One region of the Paenibacillus sp. FSL H8-0168 genome, then DNA from elsewhere that is predicted to be linked to it. Evidence: predicted binding sites of a transcription regulator. Region 1 holds the regulator's gene; the other holds the start of a gene.

What was found. Region 1 encodes LexA, which represses DNA repair genes until DNA is damaged. Its sites were predicted from a motif close to CGAACATATGTTCG; they were not measured.
Region 2: the regulator LexA is predicted to act here: its motif matches at 9,017-9,030, upstream of MHI21_RS16430 (YolD-like family protein).

The regions. Positions count from the first base shown of each region.
Region 1 covers NZ_CP151948.1:3,232,699-3,245,128, reverse strand. The annotation lists gene MHI21_RS14315 (hypothetical protein) at 1-200, shown strand, start outside; partial or broken gene MHI21_RS14310 (fibronectin type III domain-containing protein) at 527-735, shown strand; gene MHI21_RS14305 (hypothetical protein) at 792-1,130, opposite strand; partial or broken gene tet (Tet(L)/Tet(K)/Tet(45) family tetracycline efflux MFS transporter) at 2,215-3,591, shown strand; gene MHI21_RS14295 (GNAT family N-acetyltransferase) at 3,730-4,269, opposite strand; gene MHI21_RS14290 (hypothetical protein) at 4,503-4,643, opposite strand; gene MHI21_RS14285 (hypothetical protein) at 4,685-4,849, opposite strand; gene MHI21_RS14280 (hypothetical protein) at 5,083-5,385, opposite strand; gene lexA (transcriptional repressor LexA) at 5,667-6,293, opposite strand; gene MHI21_RS14270 (LysM peptidoglycan-binding domain-containing protein) at 6,482-6,850, shown strand; gene MHI21_RS14265 (DUF896 domain-containing protein) at 6,959-7,165, shown strand; gene MHI21_RS14260 (hypothetical protein) at 7,286-7,795, shown strand; gene MHI21_RS14255 (HAD family hydrolase) at 7,951-8,745, shown strand; gene MHI21_RS14250 (cupin domain-containing protein) at 8,846-9,388, opposite strand; gene metH (methionine synthase) at 9,669-12,430, shown strand, end outside.
Region 2 covers NZ_CP151948.1:3,742,938-3,755,367, reverse strand. The annotation lists gene MHI21_RS16460 (MFS transporter) at 1-737, shown strand, start outside; gene MHI21_RS16455 (hypothetical protein) at 742-930, shown strand; partial or broken gene MHI21_RS16450 (transposase) at 4,026-4,293, shown strand; gene MHI21_RS16445 (hybrid sensor histidine kinase/response regulator transcription factor) at 4,346-6,139, opposite strand; gene MHI21_RS16440 (serine hydrolase domain-containing protein) at 6,439-7,665, shown strand; gene MHI21_RS16435 (bZIP transcription factor) at 8,319-8,918, opposite strand; gene MHI21_RS16430 (YolD-like family protein) at 9,070-9,405, shown strand; gene cysK (cysteine synthase A) at 9,865-10,806, opposite strand; gene MHI21_RS16420 (MBL fold metallo-hydrolase) at 11,760-12,430, shown strand, end outside.

The sequences.
Region 1 (12,430 bases):
TCATTCAAGAGGCGGGAGCGGAAGCTTTGCAGCGTGCGGATGTTGATTACATCAAGCGCGGCGTGGACGACATTCGGCTCGAACAGAGGGTGCAGGTCCAAAGGATTGATGCCTTATCCGAACGGGTTACGCGGGTTGAAGAATCAGCGAAACAGGCTCATAAACGACTTGATCGAAAAGAAGAAACGGGAGGAATTTAACAATGGATTGGAATACAGTATGGTCGTTAATCGACCCTAAATTGTTAATCGTTGTAGCTGTTGTATTAGGGAATGAATTAAGACTAGTCCACGTTAATGTGTCTCCTTTGCCAACAGTTTTATAGACATATTCTCTCCCGTTACCCTGCAAACTCCAAGTGAGATTTGATGTTCCTTTATTCCGAACTTTAATCTTTACATGTCCACAATCTTTTTTAACAGTTGTTGAATTTATCGTTAAATAACGGAAAAAGATTCTATCTGCCAAAGTTTGATAGAATCTTTTTTTTGAAGGACAAATTCCCCCTAACTTCGACACTCATGGAATGACAACAGGATTGGGGAAAGAATTCGATCTGAGCATGAAAGAGGTCAATGAATTTATCACATGGTACGAAAGTAAGCAGGATGGATCTGGATCGGCTTCATATGCCATTAATAAGCACGATAACAATAAAGGACCATTCACAACCGCAAGGATTACATGCTATACGATCGTATTCTGACGTTTGAAGTAAGTGAATACTTTAAATAAATCGAAAAGCTCTGTTACCTTAATTGGTCTGCAGAGCTTTTAACTGTTCACGGCTTTTAGAATATATCCAGGTATTCTTTCTGGAATTTGATGAAATCTTGCACACTGTCGTGATAGGTAAATCTACCGCCATTTTTATCAATAATCCAGTTGATCTTCTCGTCATTTAACAAGATTCCATACATGCAGTGATTAAGCAGTTCAATTTGCTTTTCATCCCTAATTCGGATCAAATGTTTTTCTTCTTCGACAATGAGGTACCATTTCGTTTCTGTTTCATCTACATCTACATCTACGTCTACATCCGCATCTACATACAGTATTGATACCGACAAGGGGAATGGCCAGTCAAACCAATGTCCTCGCTTGTCTTCTCTATAACCTTCAAATGCCATGGTTATTTCCCCCTACTTGGATAATTTATATCTAACGTGCTGCGATTGTACGCTTAATTGGAAACTGTTTTACGGAAGTGGCAGCTATCCTCAGCCTTTGGCATCTTGGCACCAATCTGGTGAATGACCTGCTGTTTGAGGCTGGTACTAGCTGGGATACGTCTGTTTAGGCTGGGCTAACGGAGTTGTGAACTCTGGATTTTATTATAAATTTCTCATTTGCTCAGGTTTTTAAAGACAATGCTGGTTCAAGGAAACATTTGCGGCAGCCCTTTTTGACATTGGACGACACAGGCTTTTAGGAATACACACATTAAGTTTACTGCTAGTTCTTACTGGCTCAGGAATATCGCCCCCATATTCTTTCCATGGCTTCACGTACACCATCGTAAACTTCTGCAAAAGTTCAGTGTCGCTTTGGCAACCGTCTAATCCGCTATTGTTGCGCAATAGTTGTATCCTCTTTTATCGTTCATTGTTCTGATCTGTATAGTATACGGAAAACGACAGGTAACAAAGAAGTTGAGCGCTTTGTTACCCGATATCAAAACGCTACTACCAATACTCTACAGTTATTCTACTGAGCAATGACGTGGGCCCAACATGAACGAACTGGAGTTGAAAACAGGTAGCAGTGTAGTGGACATAAAGGCGCGTCTGCTGGCTTTGGAAGAGGGGGACAACAAGAGCGATATACGCTCTATATTGTAATCATAGAGGGCTGGAATGGTGACCCAAAGATCATTACATTTTCTCGTATGGAAATAGGCGCTGTATTAAACCTCCAATGATATGGAGCTTATTTTTTGTACTCGGAATATAATTTGCGCATAACACATCAGGAGGCTGCACTCATGTCTTGAATGTATCTTATTTCTGGAGTGGTTTGTTTCTTATATTTAAAACAAATGGATGGAAAAGATCGGATATATATTGCTACATCGTTACTTACTTCATTAACTTTAAAGGGGATCTGAAAAAACTTTAAAATTGTAATTCATGGATTGTTGCATTCGTATATATAATTACATTTTTTCCTATTCTAGATAAGGTGGTAGAATGAAAAAAATAGGTAGGGTCAAAAGTGAAAACCCCTTATTCACAGTCTGTTTTACACCATAACCAAATTTTAATGTGGCTTTGTGTTCTTTCGTTTTTTAGTGTGTTAAATGAAATGGTTCTTAATATCTCTTTACCTGATATTGCTGATGAATTCAATAAAACACCAGCCGTTACAAATTGGGTAAATACTGCCTTTATGCTAAGTTTTTCTATAGGAGCCGCTGTATACGGAAAGCTATCTGATCAGTTAGGTATTAAAAGGTTGCTTCTGTTTGGAATGATAGTGAATTGCATAGGATCATTAATTGGATTTATGGGACATACTTTTTTTCCAACACTTATCTTGGGGCGATTTATACAAGGGATTGGTGCAGCTCCATTTCCTTCACTTGTGATGGTCGTAGTTGCTCGCTATATCCCAAAAGAAAACAGGGGCAAGGCATATGGCCTCATCGGGTCTATCGTAGCAATGGGTGAAGGGATAGGACCGGCTATTGGTGGGATGATTGCTCATTATATTCATTGGTCTCATTTACTGCTTCTTCCTGTTCTAACGTTTGTCACTGTTCCCTTCCTGATAAAATTATTGAAAAAGGAAGTCATATCAAAGGGTTCACTTGACATTGCAGGAATCGTGCTTATATCTCTAGGCATTGTAATGTTTATGTTGTATACAACGTCTTACAGAATTTCTTTTCTGGTGATAAGTATTCTTTTCTTCTTGATCTTTTTAAAACATATCAGACAAGTAACCAATCCTTTTGTTGATCCTTCATTGGGGAAAAATACTGCATTTATGATAGGAATCCTTTGTGGCGGACTTATGTTTGGTACCGTAGCTGGATTTGTTTCTATGGTCCCTTATATGATGAAAGACGTTCATCACTTAAGTACCGCAATGATTGGCAGTGGAATTATTTTTCCTGGAACGATGAGTGTTATTTTCTTTGGTTTCCTTGGAGGAGCACTTGTTGATAAGAAAGGTTCCTTACATGTGCTAGCAGTCGGCGTTGCATTTCTTGCCATCAGCTTTTTGATAGCTGCTTTCTTTATTGAAATGATACCTTGGCTGATGTCTATTATTATAGTCTTTGTTTTCGGTGGTCTTTCTTTTATTAAAACAGTAATATCCACTATTGTTTCAAGTAGTTAAAGACAAGAAGAAGCTGGCGCAGGAATGAGCTTGCTTAATTTTATAAGCTTTTTATCAGAAGGAACAGGGATTTCAGTTGTAGGAGGCTTATTATCAATACGTTTTATTCATCAAAAATTTATACCAATCATTAATTTTCCATCTGCTTATTTATATAGCAATATGTTATTGATTTTTACAGTGGTCATTATAATTAGCGGGATTTTAACTGTTATTGTATATAGACGTTCAGTTTCAGATTCCTGATAAGAGCAGAAAAGGATTACATGCTGAAAATGATCGCATCCTCACGTTTGAAGTAAGTGGATACTCTAAATAAATCAAAAGCTCTGCTAACCTTAATTGGTTGGCAGAGCTTTGTTTGCTGATCAGTTTGATTTTAGGCTAATTTGAATGCTTAAACTTATAATACCAAAAAATCGCTTTTTCATGGGCTGTGAAAAAGCTAGAATATAGCATAGTATCAACTCCGCCGATTACAAAGTTATTTTTAGCATAGAATCGACAAGCTAAAACATTCACATCCTGTTTTTCAAGCATAAGACCAACAAGGTTATTCTGCTTAGCCCACTCGGTTGCTTTACTCAATAAGGCTGCTCCGATTCCCTTGTGTCTCCAGTCTTTAGCGACGGCAATATCCTCAATTAGAGCATAGCCATTCCAATTAGTACAAAGTTTAATTTGCCCAACACAGTCGTTCTCATCATAATATAAAAAAATAGATTTTCCTTGTTCATCAATATAACTGATGTCGACGTCATCATCCTCATACTGTTTAAAATATGGTTCGGGGAAACTTTCTTCTATATATGTCCAATTATCGTTCTCGTATTTAGGTATAATCCTTCCTGACACAATAAAGCCGTTATTCTCATTTGACTTCTTAAAATCTCCCATATTCGAAAGTGACATTTTAATTATTATGGCTTGTCTCCTCCTGGTTTAATTTCTCTATGCACACTATTCTAAAAGAGAACCACCATTTCCTGTCTGTTAGATTTATAAAAAGAGCAAAATTGTAGCGACTGTTCAACTATGTGTGATATTCTACGATCTCGTCCGCTTGCTTCAACGATTCATAGCAGTAGTTAGGTGTGCTGTTTAACACTAAAAAAAAAGCAGGAAGAATCCTTCCTGCTTTTGCTTGAAAACGATTATTAACGTCTGCGTTGTCTATCATTCACGCTAAACAGATTAACAGCCAGTGCGTTACCTCTTGCACGCGCAACAGCTCTTTGATTCGAACGGATGTTTGATCTTCTTCTTCTCAAATCACGTCTGCAATGTCTTCTGCTCATGTGATCACCTCCCTTCAAGGAAATGAAGGTACGGATGAATCTTAGTGGTGTTTATGCTTACGCTTGGAAATTTTGATATTCAAGGCATTGGTTGCTAGTGCATTTCCGCTTCCTGTTTTAGCAGCTGCGGCTTGAAAGACTTTAACGACCAGATATCTGTTTTTTCCGATGCGATGCTTATACGTTTTAACTCTATTTCTGATCATCTGCATATCTCCTTTGCTTAGGTCTGCTATATACTATGTCAATTGTGATAGTAATGTATCAGCATAAATCTATTAAAAGCAAAAAGAAGCTGGTACCTATATTCCTAATGGTTAACAAAAAACTCATGCGAACCTGTCTTCGCCATTTCAACTTTACGTTGCAGGAGAATGTTACAGGCAGGTCGGCATGAGTCTAATAGTGTAGATAAATAATATGCAGTTTAGTATGAAAATTATTTACTATTAAGAGTGTTAAGTTTTTTCTCGTAGTACGCCTCTTGAGCAAGAATATGATTCAGTTGTTCAGAGAGCAGTTTATATTCTTGGCTGTCTTCTGGGTAATTGTTTCTTTCGGAAATTACAGCTTCGAGTTGCTTTTCTAAATACCTGAAATGGATAAGTATTTGTATGTACTGAATACGATCGTAGGTTGTTATGTGTGATTTCTCTTCTGCATACAAATGATCCATTGTTGGTACTACACAGTTTATGGCGATAAATATCACAACAAACGCTGAAATTATAATTTTTTTCATTTAATTCCTCCTACAGAGCTATGAGTAATTAATATACCATATTTATCTAAAACAAAGAAAGATCTATTAGTTTTGCCCATCAATATAGCTGCTCAAGATCAGTGGGTGATTATTTGAGATGAGGAGGCTGATTTTATAGTAGAAACAATAGGAATAGGTTGCTGAAATGAAAAAATAGTTGTGAGATACATAGTATACATAATAACAATACAAAACCGGCTTGCCCTAGGCAGCCGGTTTTGTATTAGTGGTTAGAATAACGGGGAAGAAAGAACGAGAAATCAGTGGAAGTCCCGGAAGAGTCCTACAACCTTGCCCAAAATGCTGACGTGTGTCAGGCGAAGCGGTTCAAAGGCTGGATTTTCAGGTTGAAGCCGGATATGATCTTTTTCTTTGTAGAAGGTTTTAACTGTAGCTTCGTCTTCATCTGTCATAGCTACAACAATATCGCCATTATCAGCGGTCTGCTGCTGACGTACGATTACATAGTCTCCGTTAGCAATCCCAGCCTCAATCATGCTTTCGCCTACAACAGATAACATGAATATTTTATCCTCACCAACAAAGTGTTGGGGAAGAGGAAAGTAATCTTCAATATTTTCTGTCGCCGTAATAGGAAGGCCAGCAGTTACTTTGCCGACGACGGGGACACGACTAATGGAGTAATTAATCAAGTTGCTGTTATCCGATTCGTCTTGACCGAGTAACTCAATAGCCCGTGGTTTTGTAGGATCGCGTCGAATGAGTCCTTTTTTCTCTAAACGATCCAAATGACCGTGAACCGTAGAACTGGAGGCCAATCCGACAGCCTCGCCTATTTCGCGTACAGAAGGGGGGTATCCCTTTAGACGCACTTCATTGCGGATAAATTCAAGAATGGCCTGCTGGCGGCTCGAAATCTTAGACATACCGTATCAACCCCATTTAGTAACGTTTGGGAAAATTATAGCATAGAACCTCCGTTCGTACAAACATAAGTTCTAAATAATCCCTAAAAATAATCGCGAACTTTTGTTCTCTTTTCTATTGAACAAAACAAATGTTCGTGTTATATTGTGAAAACATAAGAACAAACGTTTGGAGGTCGCAGCCAATGATGAAATATAGCACTTATCAAAGTATTTTTCCGATGAATTCAGAAAATTTGCAGGAGACCCGAAAAGAGGGTAGAGCGCATTTTATGCAAATTATTACTAATACTCTTTTAGTTAAGCTTCTTATTTTAGTGATTGTTGCTTGGATTGCAGGGGCAGGTGTACTTACGGTTTTCGCGGCACCTTCAGCTTCCAAGGAAGAAGTGACTAAACTGACCGTACAACCTGGAGATACGTTGTGGGAGATTGCCGCAAATCATAAACCGGAACGAATGGATACACGGGTATATATAGAAGGAATTGTGCGGATTAACGGTTTGGAGGATCGGGGAGTACAGGCAGGTCAGGTACTCAAGCTTCCTAACTTCTGATCTATAGACAATTAGAGCTTGTCAGGGAGCGTAATGCGGGAGCCTTGACAAGCTCTTTTCTACATGTCAAAGTGTATTATATCTTTGCTTTTATGGAGGGGACACAATTTGGATATAGACAGCTTAGTTCAGCGCATCAATGAATTAGCGCGCAAAGCAAAATCCGAGGGTTTGACGGAAGAGGAAGCCACAGAGCGCGCCAATCTTCGGGAAATTTATTTAGGTAACATTCGCCGTAATTTTCGGCAGCAGCTTGAAACGATTGAATTTGTGGACGATGATACATCGAAGGGAAATGACGGGCTGAAGCATTAAAGTTGTTAAAGCGCCCAAGCCTGCAATTTGCCTTTTGTTTTAGGTACCGTTCTCGGTATCTATATAGATCAGCTTTGAGGCAATTGTTTTATTGTAATATATCTGGGAAGGAATTGAGAGATGGCCCGATCATTTGAAAGAAAAGTACGCAAAAACACAGCGCATTTAAATAAATCGCGCAAAAAGCAAGGCATTCAAACCATTAATGGCGCAGGTTCTGCAATGGATATTTTCCGTGGCCGTAACATTACTGTGCCAATTATGCTGGCTGGTCTTTCTGTATTGTACATGCTTATGAGTTACTTTTTGACTAAGACTGGCATGCGAGGAATGGATTGGCTTGTATTCGGCCTCTACTTGATGCTGGCTGTTATCTTTTTCATCCGTCGTCCTTATCTGAAAGTGGGAAAGGATACTCTCTATATGCTGAAAGGTGGTAGAGAACGTCCAATGACGGCTGGGGACATGAAAGCCATCAAGATTGAAAAGGGTTACGTAACCGTTGAAAGAAAAGGTAAGGGCGGTAATTTCATTTTCACAAAATCATTAGGTCGCTATGACACGGATGCCATTGCAGAGCGACTTGAGAAGTTTGCGCTATCCAATCAGATACAGGTGGACAAGAAATAACTGATTTAGCCTGTAGCTCTTTAATAAAGGCCGTATGATGTTATTTCATATAACATGCTGCGGCCGCTTGCTTAATATGGGCACACATAACGATTCAAATACTTAACCGAGCAAATAGGTGTACATATACTGTGGAAAGAGAGTGGATAATTCAGATGACGATTCAGGCGGTAATGTTTGATCTTGATGATACCCTTTTATGGGATGAACGTAGTGTAGAAGAGGCATTTGATGCAGCGTGCCAAACAGGCTCACGTGAAGCAGGCGTTGATCCGAAAACTCTGGAGGAAGCGGTACGTAAGGAAGCACGCGCTTTGTATGAATCCTATGAAACCTTTAGTTTTACTCAAATGATCGGCATTAACCCGTTTGAAGGATTGTGGGCGAATTTTACAGCAGGTGAGCAACCTGAATTCCGCCAATTGGAACAGTTGGCCCCTGTTTATCGAAAGGAATCATGGCGTAGAGGACTCCTGCAACTCGGGATAGATAATGAGAAGTTGGCGGAAAAGCTGGCTATCCAATTTGCTTCGGAAAGACGCGCGCGTCCACATGTATATGAAGAAACGTTTGAGATTCTAGAACAATTGAAGGGACATTACAAACTGTTATTGCTGACAAATGGCTCCCCTGATCTACAACAGGAGAAACTGGATGGAGTTCCTCAATTAGCTCCTTTTTTTGATCATGTTGTCATTTCAGGTTCATTTGGTCGAGGCAAGCCTGATCCGTCTATATTCCAGCATGCTTTGGGGCTTCTTGGTATTGAGCCTGAACATGCTTTAATGGTAGGAGATAAGCTGACGACTGATATTCAAGGAGCGTTGGCAGCAGGTGTACACTCGGTGTGGGTGAACCGGAACGCTAAAACCAATACCACAGAGATCAAGCCCAAGTTCGAAATCAAGCATCTGTCTGAATTGGACGGAATTATTCAATCGTTAAAGTAAGAAATCCATAGTCTTTAGAAACGAGTATTAAAAAAACTCCCTTCGCTCGATTGTTACAGAGCAGAGGGAGTTTTTTATTCACACAAGGATAAATTCGTAATTATGCTTTAATGAAGGTTGGGTCTTCATACGGTTCGGCAATCCAGCCATTTTCTTCGATGAACAATCGGATTGCGACGATCTTTTGATTCTCCATTAAAGTGAAGAAGTGAGGTATATTTTCAGGTACGGAGATAACGTCCCCCGGTGAAAGCTCTACGTTAAAATAGCCGATCTCTTCAGGGCCTTTAATGATGAAGATGCCTTTACCAGCGACAATGGCACGGATTTCATCCTCGGTGTGGGTGTGAATTTGCTCAAACTTGGCCAGCAGCTCGTCTAAATTCGGCGTTGCTTCAGATAAAGTGATAACGTCCCATATTTTATATCCGCGACGTGCGGCTAAATCCTTGATTTCGGGTTCAAATGTTTTGAGAACAGCGGCCTTTTGATCATCTGTTAAGGTAAAGTTCTCTTGCAGCTCCCCGGACAATTTGGAAGTATCCCAATGTTCATACAATATCTCGTGACTCTCCAGAAATTCACGTACTTGTTCTTCACCGCTAATTCGCTCGTTCGTATTACGTATTAAGATTTCGGCCATATGCTTATTCCCTCTTTTCCACTTGGATTAATGTTGTATAAAGAATACCATGTCTTGAAACGTTGTACAATACAGGATTTCAACATTTTATAATGCAAATGACTATAGCTAAAGGGTCAGGGTTAAGTACGTTCTGTAATGCTACAAACTATAAAAATGGATTAGAGAAGTCGTTTTTACAAAGAACAACCTGTATAAAACGTATGTTTTTACTTCAATCTATCTAAATGATACGGTTTCTGCTAAACTAGGATTTAACGTTTTGCGGGGGTGAAGAAATTTGGATAAAGTTAGCTTGCAGGATGCATTACAACGAAGAATACTCCTTCTTGATGGGGCCATGGGCACCATGATTCAACAGGAAGACCTTTCCCCCGATGATTTTGGTGGGGAAGAGCTGGAGGGCTGTAATGAAATGCTGGTCTTAACGAGACCGGATGTCATTCAAGGCATTCATGAAGCCTACTTGAAGGCCGGAGCAGACCTAATTGAAACGAATACATTTGGAGCAACATCCGTCGTTTTGGCGGATTACGATATACCAGAACGTGCCCGTGAAATTAATCTGGTGGCAGCCAAACTGGCGCGTAACGCGGTGGATAAATACAGCACTGCGGACAAGCCTCGTTTTGTAGTAGGAGCTATGGGCCCAACCACGAAAACCTTGTCTGTCACAGGTGGTGTTACATTTGCTGAGCTGATTGAAAGCTATCAAGAGCAGGCTTTGGCGCTTATTGAAGGCGGCGTGGATGTACTCCTTTTGGAGACCTCACAGGATACGCTTAACGTCAAAGCTGGAAGCATCGGAATTCGGCAGGCTTTTGAGCAGACAGGTATCGAGCTTCCACTAATGATTTCAGGCACGATTGAGCCTATGGGAACGACGTTGGCCGGACAAAATATCGAATCCTTTTGCATATCGCTGGAACATTTACATCCAATTTCGATTGGGTTGAATTGTGCTACAGGTCCAGAGTTTATGCGTGATCATATTCGCTCTCTGTCTGAAATGTCCTCTGCAGCTATTAGCTGTTATCCAAATGCGGGCTTGCCCGATGAAAATGGCCAATACCATGAATCGCCTGATTCATTAGCACGTAAAATGGCTGCTTTCGCTGAAAAAGGCTGGCTGAATATTGCTGGGGGTTGTTGTGGTACCACGCCTGAGCACATTCGAGTTATGAGTGAAAGTATGGCTCAGTTTGAGCCGCGTCCGCTGGTAGGTCATCATCCTCCTGCCGTATCAGGCATTGAGCCTGTATATATTGAACAGGACAATCGTCCGTATATGGTTGGTGAACGAACGAATGTTCTGGGCTCCCGCAAATTCAAGCGTTTGATCGTGGAAGGCAAATATGAAGAGGCATCTGAAATTGCCCGCGCTCAGGTAAAAAGCGGAGCGCATGTCATTGATATTTGTGTGCAGGACCCGGATCGCGATGAAATGACGGATATGGAAGCGTTTTTGAAATTGGTTGTAAACAAGGTAAAAGTACCTTTGGTGATTGATACCACGGATATTAAAGTCATTGATAAAGCACTTCAATATTCGCAAGGTAAGGCGATTATTAACTCCATTAATTTGGAGGATGGTGAAGAGAAATTTGAGAAAATGGCTCCTCTTATTCATAAGTACGGCGCCGCTGTTGTTGTTGGAACCATTGATGAACGCGGACAGGCTATTTCACGTGAGGATAAGCTTGAGGTAGCTAAACGTTCTTATGATCTGTTGGTGAACCGTTACGGTTTGGCAGCGGAGGATCTAATTTTTGATACGCTCGTATTTCCAGTAGGAACAGGTGATGAGCAATATATCGGTTCAGCTAAGGAAACGATTGAGGGCATTCGCATTATTAAAGAAGCGCTTCCCGGGGTACATACCATCCTGGGCATCAGTAACGTATCTTTTGGTTTGCCGGAAGCGGGTCGTGAAGTGCTCAATTCCGTCTATTTATATGAATGCACCAAAGCAGGTCTGGACTATGCGATTGTAAACACTGAGAAGCTTGAACGTTATGCATCCATTCCAGAGCATGAGCGGAAACTTGCGGAAGACTTGATCTATAAAACAAATGACGATACTTTATCCGCTTTTGTAGCAGCTTTCCGTAACAAGAAAGTGGAGAAAAAAGAAAAGATATCAAACCTTTCGCTCGAAGAACGACTGGCTTCCTATGTAGTCGAGGGAAGTAAGGAGGGACTCATTCCGGATCTGGAGCAGGCGCTCGTGAAATATTCTTCGCTGGAAATTATTAATGGCCCGCTGATGAAGGGGATGGAGGAAGTAGGACGACTGTTTAACAATAACGAACTGATTGTTGCAGAGGTTCTGCAAAGCGCTGAAGTGATGAAGGCGTCCGTAGCCTATTTAGAGCCGTTCATGGAGAAGAATGAATCCTCAGTAAAAGGTAAGATTTTGTTGGCTACAGTCAAAGGTGATGTGCATGACATTGGTAAGAATCTGGTGGAGATTATTCTATCCAACAATGGTTACCATATCGTGAATCTGGGTATAAAAGTACCACCAGAACGCATTATTGAAGCTTACCGTGAAGAAAAGGCCGATATGATTGGCTTATCCGGACTGCTTGTTAAATCGGCACAACAAATGGTGCTGACCGCACAGGATTTAAAAAATGCGAATATTGATATTCCAATAATGGTGGGTGGAGCTGCTTTAACACGTAAGTTCACTAAAAATCGTATCCGTCCTGAGTATGATGGTCTGGTTGCCTATGCAAAGGATGCTATGGATGGTCTGGATATTGCCAATAAGCTTATGAATCCTGAGTCCCGCAAAAAAATGGCTGAGGACATGGAGGCTGAGCGGGAGGCGGAAGCGGCAATCGTCGTGGAAGCCAAGCCGCTCCCTAAGCTCACTCGAGCTGTGCGCTCTAATATTGCTCAGGATTTGCCCGTTTATATTCCACCAGATACGGATCGCCATGTACTACGCAACTATCCACTGAATTATATTTTGCCTTACGTGAATATGCAGATGCTAATGGGGCATCATCTTGGTTTAAAAGGCAATGTTGAACA
Region 2 (12,430 bases), 510 kb from region 1:
TCCGGCTGATGGTTGCGCTGCTAGCCGTCGGCTGCATCGCATCGTTCGGGATTAACAGAACAACCCCCTTGCATCTCCAGAACGTCAGCTTTTCCGAACAAGCGGCAGGACTGCGAAGAAGGCTCGTTCAGCTGAAATGGCTGCTGCCAGGCATGGTCCTGCAGATGACCGCTGCGGGACTGCTGCTGCCGATACTGCCCGGTTTTGCCGCTGACCATCTCGGTCTGAGCCAGCCGCAATATTCGCTAATGCTCATATTAGGCGGGGCCGGCGCGATGCTGTTTCTTGTCCCGATGGGAAAGCTGGCCGATCGATGGGGGCACAAGCAAATGCTGTTCGCCGGTTTCGTATCGCTTACGGTCGTATTGGCTCTGTTAGTCGTATCCATGCCGCCGCCTGCATTAACGATGCTGTTTGCCTTTATGCTGGGATTGTCTTACTCAGCCGTGCTTCCGGCCTGGAATGCGGTGCTGTCGTACCTTGTTCCGGAGGATCAGAAGGGGACCGGGTGGGGAGTACTCTCCGGGATTGAAGGGCTCGGTATTATGATTGGCCCGGTCATCGGGGGATGGATAGCCAGCCAGTATACGAATGCCGCTGCCATTAGCATCAGCGCTGCTTTACTGGCGGTTCTTGCACTTTTTTATTTGATTTTGCCGCAAAACAAGCTTGTCTCGGCTGGCGGGACTTTGCAGCACAAGAGGGAGAATGCTCATGGACCTGATCGGGTTAGTTGAATAATTGTTTCACGATTATGGATACCTGGTCTTGCTCATCGGCTTGCCGCTGGACTGCATCGCGCTCCCCATTCCACCGAGTACACCTGAAATCCAAGCCATCGAAAATCATCACGATACAAGCCAAGCCTCAGTTCATCTACCTCAGCACAAGAAGCTGGTGAAGGTGCCGATTTTAATTATGATTCTTTAAAGGATTACATTGCCTATGGTCTAACTTATGATAAGAAAGAGGACAGATTTCTCTTCCATGACAAGCAAGTCAGATTGTTTGTTGATAAGGATATAAAAAATGAAGGTAGATCAAATAATTTTTACTATGATGCTAAAGGTAAATCCGATTTCAAAGGTGATTAGAGACGATAACAATAAGATAATCAAAATAACGGAAGTTAATGAAAGTGAGTTACAAGCCTTAAGTAAAACATTTGGATTTATAATAACTGATGGAAATTTACGGTTTGAATAAATTCATTATATAAGCTACTGAAAAAGCTTTAAACCGTAAAAGATGAAAGAAAACCAGTGAAATGATGGTTTTCTTTCACCTTTTTTAATAGACGGATTGTCAAGACAAGTACAACAGTTCCTCCTGAAACGATTCGTGAGAGGACTTCCATCTTAAGTTTTTCGGGGTCGGTTGTTAATCAGGGCGAGAGCCTGTTCCAGATCAGCATCTGTCACCTGAGCGAAGTTATGACCCTTTGAGATGAATTCACGCTCAAGACTTAGCATTCTCGTTGAAGTCTCGTTGCCAGGATGAGTACAGGTCGGCGAAATAGACACCCACGCCGTACAGCCGTTCCAACTCTCTGTGACAGACGAATTCTTTCCCTCGCCCACGGTCGCGCTCCGAATCGCAGACATCGGATACTGAGCCGCTAGTAAGCCAAACGCGAACTTCATCGATAATGCCGTGCGATCGTCATTTAATCACTTGGTAAAAACGTGTTTTTGCCTCCATGATGTGTCGACGCAAGCTTACTCTTCCCTCGGCTGGAAACGACCGTATCCAGCTCCCAGTGATCGAAGGTTTTCCGGCTGCGGATCGTATTGGGACGCTGCAAATCAGGCCGGGTATTATGAATCGATATCAGGAAAAGAGCATAGTAGACAAGAAGACGCTTTGGGTGCAAACAGCGGTACTACTAAATACAAACATAGGGGGAAGCTGAAATAAAAAGCAAGAGATTATCCGGCTCTACCGTATAGGGTGAGGCAGGTGCAAAAAAGCAAAGGGAGTTATGCAGGAATAACGATGAAATAGAAAGAAATATCATTGATGACAATTTTCTTTTCAAAGGAGATTATTAATTTCAAAAGCATACAAAAAGACCCCATCGAAATTATACTTCCTGTGCATGACATTCATGTTCCCTCTTACTTTTCAACACCATCATTTGATAAAATAAAACGAGCCGCCGAATACTATGACTTGCACGGCCACTTCATGCCTATTGTCGTTTCATTTCATTATTCCAGGTGGTATGTTCGTGATGGATATACGATTTATTGGCTACTAAAAGGTTTGGTTTAGAACAAGTCGTGATTCAGTACAGCCAGCATTTTCATTTTACAAACGAAGATTTACACGAGGAAGTTGCTGCTACCCAACAAATGCTGTTGCAACGGAGAAAGTAATCACTATTTATCAAGTTTGTCCCCTAATTGATATTGAAGTAGGTTTAGTTTTTATATGAGCGTAAGGAGTTTGAAATTCATAAAGCTAATATTAAACAGTAAATTTGATACTAGAAAGGATCAGATTTACTGTTTATCCATTCCGCTCTACATGTAAAAGTACCTTTTTACTTGTGAGTCTTTAGCGTCCGACCCTTAAAGAGAATGTAGGACAGATCATTTTTGATAATTTTATTATTCTCTAACGTTTTCACATAATCTATATTATATTCGCGAGTTACAATTTTCATCCTTATCAACAGGCCAAGTACCAGCGAAGCTGACACCACCCGCAAAAGTAGTTGTTACTATATGTAAATTTAATTAATAACCTTGTTATACTCCCTACTGTGCATTGTAATGACAAGCTTTAGACTTTCAACGACTTATGGCTACGAGGATGGCCAAGCGCTGCAACGCGGATCTTCGTAGGCGAGCTGCAGCACCCAACCAAAACATCGTGAGAATTCTTCTCTCCATGCCATCGAATCATTTTGCATGAAACCAATCTGCAACTGATCTGCCACATATGGAGCAGTGGGAGGAGGCTTATTAGATTGGGTCGCAAGCGGAAGATAAGAACTATTATGGAGTGTTTTCCAGACCCGTTCCGTCATCCCATTTGCTACAGATCGTCGTTAAAACCGGCATTCCTTTTTTATTATAAATAGTTCCGACTGTGGCCAACTTGGTTTAAACTCTTGAATCGATATCCTTCCAGCTTCACCCCTTCAGGGTCGAAGGAGTCTTTCCAAACTCGTTTCAAGATCGCATAAAGTTTCTGATTCACCTCGCCCAGACAGGTCCGCCGAACATGACCTGTATTTAGTCTAATGTGGTTAAGATATTGTTTCTCCTCCTGGAAGCTATCCGCTGCTGTTCGTTCAGGATCACGCTATTCCTCGGCGGTTAACTCCTCGATGAGATGCAGAATAGTTTCGCGTACGAGTTCGTCCATTGAGTCGAAGAGCCTTCCGGTGAATGGACACTCAATCTGCTGATAAATCCGGATAACGGCGTGTTCTTCTTTGTGGGGGTATAAAATTCAGAACATGGACGCTTTAGCGGCCTCGATGATGTCATCAGAAGGCCGTTGCAACTTCAGTGCCAAGGCTGTTCAAGTAATTTTCCCAACACTCTTCTGCAGATTTGAGCGGATACTCTACAGTTTCCTGCTCTTGAGAGACATCTGCGGCGGGTCTGACATTATCCGTAGTAACAGAAGCGGAAGGACGGACTGATAACTGCAACCGAGGCTATGCGACAGATCGATATGAAGAGGACGACTTTTTACCGACGAGTCAGAGAAGTCGAAGAGTAAGGGAGTCAGAAAGCACAAGAAGCAGAAACTGAAGTTTAATAACAGTTGAAGGCAAGGCATTAATATATTCGGCATCATCGCCTTTTAAGCTCACCTACAATCCTTAAACTAAAATAAAAAAAGAACCAACCACAAAGAACTGGTTGATCACATAATACGAACGGGCAGCATTCCTATTATGTTGAAATAAGAGGTTTCAGAATGAAAAAGACTCCTTGGTATGATGTAAATGGGTCCATGATGCTGGCCAGCGACTGGATCCAAAAACAAACCAAGGAGAGTACAAGATGAATTCTACTCAAAATGAACGTATTAATCAAATCACTTCTTCTACCTTATTATCGGTGTAGACATCGCTAAATTCAAACATGTCGCCCGGGCACAAGACTACCGCGGAGTCGAGTTCGGGAAGGCTATTACGTTTGAGAACGACCGTGAAGGCTTTGAATTGTTCGTTAGCTGGTTCAGAAAGATTGCTACGGAGAAGGGTTTCAGGACGTCATCGTTGGCATGGAACCGACCGACCACTACTGGTTGAACCTGGCCCATTTTTTGAAAGAACAGCACGTGACCCCTATAGCGTGAGTACCATCGGGAAGTTCCCCAGCTACACGATATTCTTCATTCGCGCCATTTCTAATGCTTCTTCACGGTTGTTGACGCCGAGTTTCGAGTAGAGAATCGAGCAGTAATTGCGGATCGTTCCCTCCGATAAAAATAGCTTGGCGGCAATCGATTTGTAGCGCAGACCGCTCGACAGATGCTCTAGAATCTCCATCTCGCGTTTCGTAAGCCCGTACGGGTAGTTTCCCTGACTTGAACCGATTTTCTCCAACTGCTCACGTTGACGCTTCATCTCTTCGAAAACTCGCGTAGCGACCGATTGGTCGATCCAGGTTCCTCCATTATAAATAAGTTTCAAGGCTTCCTTCATCTCCCGCGGATGAATCGACTTCAGCATGTAGCCTTCTGCCCCGCGCTCCAATGCAGTTGCTGCCTGCAAGGAATCCTTAAACGTTGTCATGAATACAACCTTCATATCAGGCCATCGTTGTTTCATCTCAACTAAAGCTTCAATCCCGCCCATTCCTTGCATACGAATATCCATTAGCACGATATCTGGTTGGGAGCGATCACAATGTTCTAATGCTTCGCGCCCGTCCCTGGCTGTACCAACGACGTTAAAATCAGCATGCTGATCCAAAATTTGCTTCAAGCTGTCGGTAATGATCAACTGGTCATCAACGATCAGCAGACGGATCGCATCATGTGCAGGCTCTGTCTGCAACGGAATATTACATATGACGAAAGTTCCTTGTCCTGATTCAGAATGCACGGACAACGTGCCGTGAAATAGTTCAAGTCGTTCCTTCATTCCATTGAGCCCAGATCCAAATTGGATTTCTTCCATTCCGATGCCGTTATCTTCGATCTGTAATCGAAGCTGCTGACTATTGAAATGTAACTGAACGGATATCATGCTCGCCTTGCCGTGCCGAACCACGTTGGTTAGAGATTCTTGCAGGCAACGATATAAACAAATGTTTATTTTTTGCATAACGAGAGTCTCACTACCGATCACACGGAATTTGACCGTTATACCTGTTGACTTCATAAAATCTTCAGTTAATTGCCGCAGCGATTCACTTAACGAATGGTTCAACGGAGTATGAGAGAGCTGATGCAGATGCTTTCGGATATCAACCAGACTGTGTTGGGCGATTCCGACAAGCGAATTGATCCTCTCTATTTGCGCATCTGGTACGGACGAACGCAGTGATTCGACGCCGACGATGAGCGAGGTAAGCGTATGGCCAATCGTGTCATTCAGCTCATGTGACAGCCGGCTGCGCTCCTCCATCAGCGTAAGTTCCTCAATCCGCTTAATATGCTGCTCCAGCAACAGCTTTTGCTCTTGAATAATTCGGGCTTGCTTATGGGACTGAATTAAAATATTAAACGCGAAGCCGATGGCAAAACCAAGGCTGCAGCTAACGATAAACTCATACGGGAGACGATCAGCAATCCAACCGTTCAATGCCGGGAATACGATTCCGCTAAGGATACCTGTCCACACATAGGTTCTTCGACTGCTCGTCAAGCCGATAGTTATCACGAGTAAAACAAAAGACCAAAGCAATCCCGGGGCTGCGTAGGCTAAATAAAGATAAAAAAAGCCCGTTACCGTGACTTCGATTGTGAGATACCAGTCTTCTTTCCTATAGAGGATGATTAATGGAACGAGATAAACGACGAAAGCGAGAGAAAGTACAACCCAAAGCGACACAACGGTCAATGACGGATCGACAAAACCAGCGCTTGCGATAATGACCAGCCAAAGCGTTCGTATGGCCACAAGTATCCAATCATACCAGACCCTTTTTTTCATTATCGAGAACACGAATTACGCACACCTTCTTATATTTTTTTGTAAATCAAATTCCGAATGATTCAGACCTATCATGCAATATAACTTCCCGATCCGTCAAGCGAAAGAGGGTGGGGTAACAGCGGTTAGAACGTAGCTTAGCAAGCACGTCATATAAGACAGTTGGCAGTTTGTCATGCGGTATATGTGACAGGTCCAAGTACGATGTCATCAAAAGCTTGGCGGTTTTATCACTGTTCGATTTAACAATATCAGAGGTAAGGTGAGGGGGTAAAGCAGAACAACATTCAAAATAATAGGAGCGATGCGTTATGAAATCATTCACCATTCGAAAAGGAGTTGCACTTACTTTAATAGCCATATTGGCGGGTACAGTGGCTTATGGAACTGTCCACGCAGAGGGTCAGACGGAAACTTATCAAGCTATCGATAAAGCAGCCAATACCGACAATATTTTATCGTCGGAATTCGCAAAAGAACCCAAAAAAGAACTCAACGAGAAAGAAAAGAAAAGAAAGCATCGGGAAGAAGTCAAACGCGTCATGGATCAAGTAGTTACCAACAAAAGAGTTCCAAGTGTCGTGGCAGGCGGGCTACAGGATGGGGAACGCTGGTCCTACGCTACGGGTACAGCCAGTTTCGAAGTACCACGCCCGGTGGAGCCGGATTTTTCATTCCGTATTGGAAGCATCACGAAAACATTCACTGCTACCGTTGTATTGCAGTTGGCTCAGGAGAAAAAATTGAACCTGGATGATTCGGTCGAAAAATGGCTGCCGGGGGTCATAAAGGGTAATGGGTATGACGGCAATAAAATTACAATTCGTCAGTTATTGAACCATACAAGCGGGCTTGCGAGCTATACTGATCTTGATTTTCGAGATATTACCTTGCCTCAAAATCCATTCCGTTACTATTCGTCCGACGAGCTTATCAGCATGGGACTAGCAAAGCCGCCTGTATATGCGCCAGGGAAGGGCTGGAACTATTCGAACATGAATACTATACTAGCCGGTCAAATTATTCAGAAGGTAACAGGAGAGACGTATGCGGAGCAGATCAGGAAACGGTTGATCGAACCGCTCGGGATGACAGGGACATTTGTAATGGAAAATAGTCACGATATTCCAGGTAAGCATGCCACAGGATATAATATGGACAGATCGGGTCATTTGTATGATTTAACAGAAATGAATCAATCATGGGCAAATGCAGCCGGAGATATAGTCTCAACAACCAAAGATTTGACCACCTTCTTCAGTTCGCTGTTGGGCGGAAAGCTTCTAAATCAAGAGATAATGAACCAGATGCTCACGACAGTAGATTCACCTATAGGTAAAGTCGGACTAGGGATTTATGAAATAAAAACAGCTGACGGGCAATCATACTGGGGGCATGCCGGCGGTACTTTCGGATTTGAATCGAGAGCCTTCGGATCTCTAGGCGGGCAGCATATTTTGGTAACGTGCATCAACTCGGTAGCTCCGGAAGTGGAGCCGGCTCACAATAAAATAATCAATAAGGAGTTTGGCCGTTAAGTTTAAAGCCGACATCGCGCCCTTTATTTGAGGGCGGATGTCGGTTTCTGCTGTGATTAACCGTCGTTTCATGCAATCGAGACACATATGTCAGCATTCAGAATAAAACGACATCAAAATAGATAAGATGCACGAGAGGCATAACGACGGCGTATTTTATATTCGGTCAGTCAAGCTCTACTATCAACTTCTTTACCACTTCCGCCAACAGATTGTTTACCGCCGAAATCGGTAAAATAGGTTAGACGCAAATTCGAAATAGAGAATAAGAAAATATATAAATTTTTAGAAATAAATAGTAGGTATAGACGACGTAATATTACTAACCTACACATTGCACCAGCCTACAATTTCTATTTAAAAAAGACTTCAAGGAAAATCAAACATTAAGACTGTTGTACAAAAATATCAGAATTTCGTATATGTTATTCCGCTAACGGGATACGTTAGTTCAATGGAACAGCGACAGTCTAGGACTTTATCTTCTCGTCCTTAGTTGTCGCTGTTCCAATTTCTAAGTCCGTCTAAAACTTATTTTATGAAATCTAGCGGTATGACAATTCGAAAGGTCGCATGGAATAAAGACACTCAGTCAAATACTTTGGTTTCTGCTGACAGTAGATTAAAACCCCGGATTGCTCAGGGGTTGTTTTTTATCTGATCGTATATTCGTAAACTTTATCCTGAATCTTTATCTCTGCTTTTAATGGCTTATCACTTTTAGCCACCTCATTGGGGATCTCTGAAAGATAGTACAGTGTTCCCGTTTTAAGTGGGTCTACGCTAGTTATGTTGGTGTAAGTAAAGTCTTCACCACCACGTTCCTCAATAGTACTGAATGTATCATAATCATATTTGTTATCAAATTTTAGGTTTACTTCCGCTATTTTATCCGCTTTAATACCTTCTGTCCCAAGATTTTTGGCTTTAATGATTAGAGCAAAGAAGGTGGAGTCTGTTTCTTTGGATTTGTATAGTGTGTGGAAGTCTCCCGGTTTAGAGGGTTCGATTTTTTTCGAAATCTTATTTCCCGTTACTGTTATATCAGCGAAATCTTGTATTGTAACTGTCTCGCCCTTTTTAATAGGTGTAACCGTATCTTCTTGCTTTTGTTCCACTGGTGCTGCTGGTGCGGCAGTATTCGTTGGCGTAGTAGCTGGTTTAGTGTCATTTGTTGTGGCAGTTTGTTTAGGCGAGCAAGCTGCAAGCGTTAGAAACGCGGCAGCCACCAATATACCTGTTACAATTTTCATATTATCCCCCTGATTTTGTATTTTCGTGTAGTCTATCAGACCTAGGAATATTTTTCTAGGACAAAAGTTTTGGATTCGGCATACAAAAAGCCTTGTCTAGAACGTATGTTCGGAATATGATTTCTACATAACACATCAGGAGGCTGTATACATGGGAAAGAAACTTGAGGGCAATGGATTATGGGAAAGCAGTCGGATAATCATCCCTAAACATAAGGAAGCATGCCTGAAGCTTATGAAAGATCGCCAACGGCGTGGTAAGCCTGAACTTGATGATCAAGAAGTGCAGCTAATTGAGCAGGCGATCATAGTCTCTTACAACACACGTCAACCTATATCGATAGTGGTTTTTAGCCCGTTCGATGACGAAGAACTCACAGGTGTAATCATGTCTATAAATACTGCTCGCAGGGAAGTGAAACTGTTTCGTGGCGAGGATGATTTTAGTTGGAACAAGTTGGAGGATATCATTTCAGCAAGTATCTAGCAAAAATCTAAGGGGAGTAAATATTCTACTGACGTTATCCAACAAACAAGAAATATTTTCAACCGCCTTACCTACGACATTTCAAGTCGAAGTCTTTCTAGGAGCATTTGACGCTAGTGTTTTAGCTGATTAACTAAAAAAGCAGATCCTCATATCGCAATCGAAGACTTCCTGATGATGATGCGTTACACCCGCATCAAGTTAAAGAAAGAGGCTTACAGAGTGGTACAAGACTATTACGGAGAAGCTCACTTTTACAGAAAAAGCCTGATGAGCTACAATGACATCGCGCTGGGCCAAGGTAACTTTTTCTTCGCTAGCGGTCCATTCGTTGTGCGAAAAATGGACCGCTGGCGAAGAAAGGTATCAATTTAGGTTAATGAAGCAATTCTATAGGCTCTTGCTTGTCGTGGCTGGAAAATTAACAAATGAGGCAGGAGGATCCCTGCCTTCGGCGTTTTATAATTCTACGTGTGAGAAAAGCGGAGTGGATAAATAACGCTCACCTGTATCAGGTAATATGACCACGATCATCTTGCCTTTGTTTTCTGGAAGTTTCGCAATTTGTGTTGCTGCATAAACCGCAGCCCCAGAAGAAATACCAACAAGCAGCCCTTCTGTTTTGGCAAGCAGGCGTGCAGTTTCAAACGCATCTTCGTTTTTAACTTTGAAAACCTCATCCACATATTCTTCATTAAAGTTATTTGGAATGAAACCAGCACCGAGTCCTTGTAGTTGATGTGAACCTGGAGTACCGCCAGACAGCACTGGTGAATCGAACGGTTCGACGGCTATCACTTTTACAGAAGGTTTTCGTTCCTTCAATACTTGGCCAACGCCCGAAATAGTTCCACCTGTACCTACGCCCGCGATAAAAATATCTACACCGCCGTCTGTATCCTGCCAGATTTCCTCCGCTGTAGTTTTGCGATGAATTTCTGGATTGGCAGGATTGCTGAATTGCTGTGGTATGAAAGAGTTCGGTATTTCGGCAGCTAAGAGCTCAGCACGCTTGATAGCGCCTCTCATCCCCTCGGATCCCGGTGTTAACACAAGCTCAGCACCGAACGCAGTCAAAAGCTTACGACGTTCGATACTAAACGTTTCAGGAAGTGTAATTATAAGTTTATATCCAAGAGACGCAGCTGCAAATGCAAGTCCGATTCCAGTATTTCCACTTGTCGGCTCGATAATAACGGAGTCTTTATTGATTAAGCCCTTCTCCTCAGCGTCTTTAATCATAGCATATCCAATGCGGTCCTTAACGCTACCAGCCGGATTTAAATATTCCAACTTTGCTACCACGCTTGCCTCAATATTTTGGATTTGGCTGTAGTTCAACAGTGCTAACAAAGGAGTATTTCCAATTAATTCTGTCAACTTTTGGTGAATTTTAGTCAAAATTATCCCTCCAAACAATTAATTCATATCTACTTACTATGACATAGATATTATCACGAATTTTTCTTCATAACCATGTCCTGTTAATTCATAGTGAGGAGCGGGAACGGATGGAATAGTTTAAGCCTAAGGTACTACTCATAAAAAAGTAGTCCAAGCTTATTCAGAACCAGAGAGTCATTAAGAATGTATACTGTGTATCATTTTTTAATTTCGGAATAATTATCACGGTTTATAATAAACTGGCTTTTTCCTAGGATGCGTTGGAGGATAGAAATTAGATTACAGTGTACAAAAAACGATAGTGTGCATGAGGTAAGACAACACATACGGCAAAAGATACTACCCGCTAACCTAGTGGTCGGCGGATAATGATTTTGTATTTAGTAGAAGGCAAAAAGAGCAGTAAGGAATTAATCCCTTCTGCTCTTTTTATTGGGGACAGACTGTAGTATTTTGTGTAGAATACAGTCCAAATGAGAACATATACGAACACACAAAAGCCTTGAGAATGCTGGATTTTGGAACTGTATGCCAGTACAGTATATTGAAAACTCATGTTTTAAAATCCTGCGGTAGGTGACTACCGTACAGGTTCGATCCCGGTCCTCGGCATCCTTGAATTACCACGGACACATCAAAGTTAAATGAACGAAAATAATGAGAGAGCTTGTAGCTGCAGTGGAGCATTCAGCAGGTACGCAGGATCAACAAAAAACGTCTCACCGTTAACATACGGAGAGGCGTTTTTTTATTTTGGCAAGATTAAGCGATCTTGTAACAGAGAGTCGGAGCCTTTCTATTGCATCAATGGTTATAATCGTAGGTACCACGAAATGGGGAGCTTTATAATTGAGTGTAAATTATCTCCAAAAATGAAGGGGTAAAAATCCTTCAAACAGAATGTTGTTGTTTTTAATTAACTATTGGGAAGGTGGTTCAGTGAAGCTGATATGAATCTGACTTATCATATGGAACAGTTAAGAGTTTGTTTTATGAATTTCATTAACTATGTATATTTTGTAATGGATGAGAAAACAAGAGACATAGCTATTGTTGACCCATCATGGGATTTACTGAAAGTAGAGTCCTATCTTCAACAATTGAATGGCGATCTCAAAGCGATACTATTAACTCACTCACATTGGGATCATATTAATTTGGTAAATCCACTCCTAGAAAAATATAACCCGCAAGTATTCATGTCAACAAACGAAATCGATTTTTATAATTTTAGATGTAGAAATTTACATTCAATTAAAGACAAGGATTCAATCAAGGTTGGTGAAACGGAAATTAAAAGTCTTTTGACCCCCGGACATACCATGGGAAGTGTATGCTATCTGTTGTCAGATCGCTTATTTACTGGGGATACAATTTTCATTGAAGGTTGTGGCTTTTGTGACCCAAATGGAGGAGATTCGGTAGAATTATATAATAGCGTTCAAAAAATAAAGCGAGAAATTGATGACTCTATTCAAATTTATCCTGCTCATTCATTTGGTAAAGCGCCTGGTTTTACACTCAATCACCTCATGGATGAAAATATTTATTTTCAATTTACGAGTAAGGAATCTTTTATTAAATTTAGAATGCGTCCGAACCAAAAGGGCCTGTTCGATTT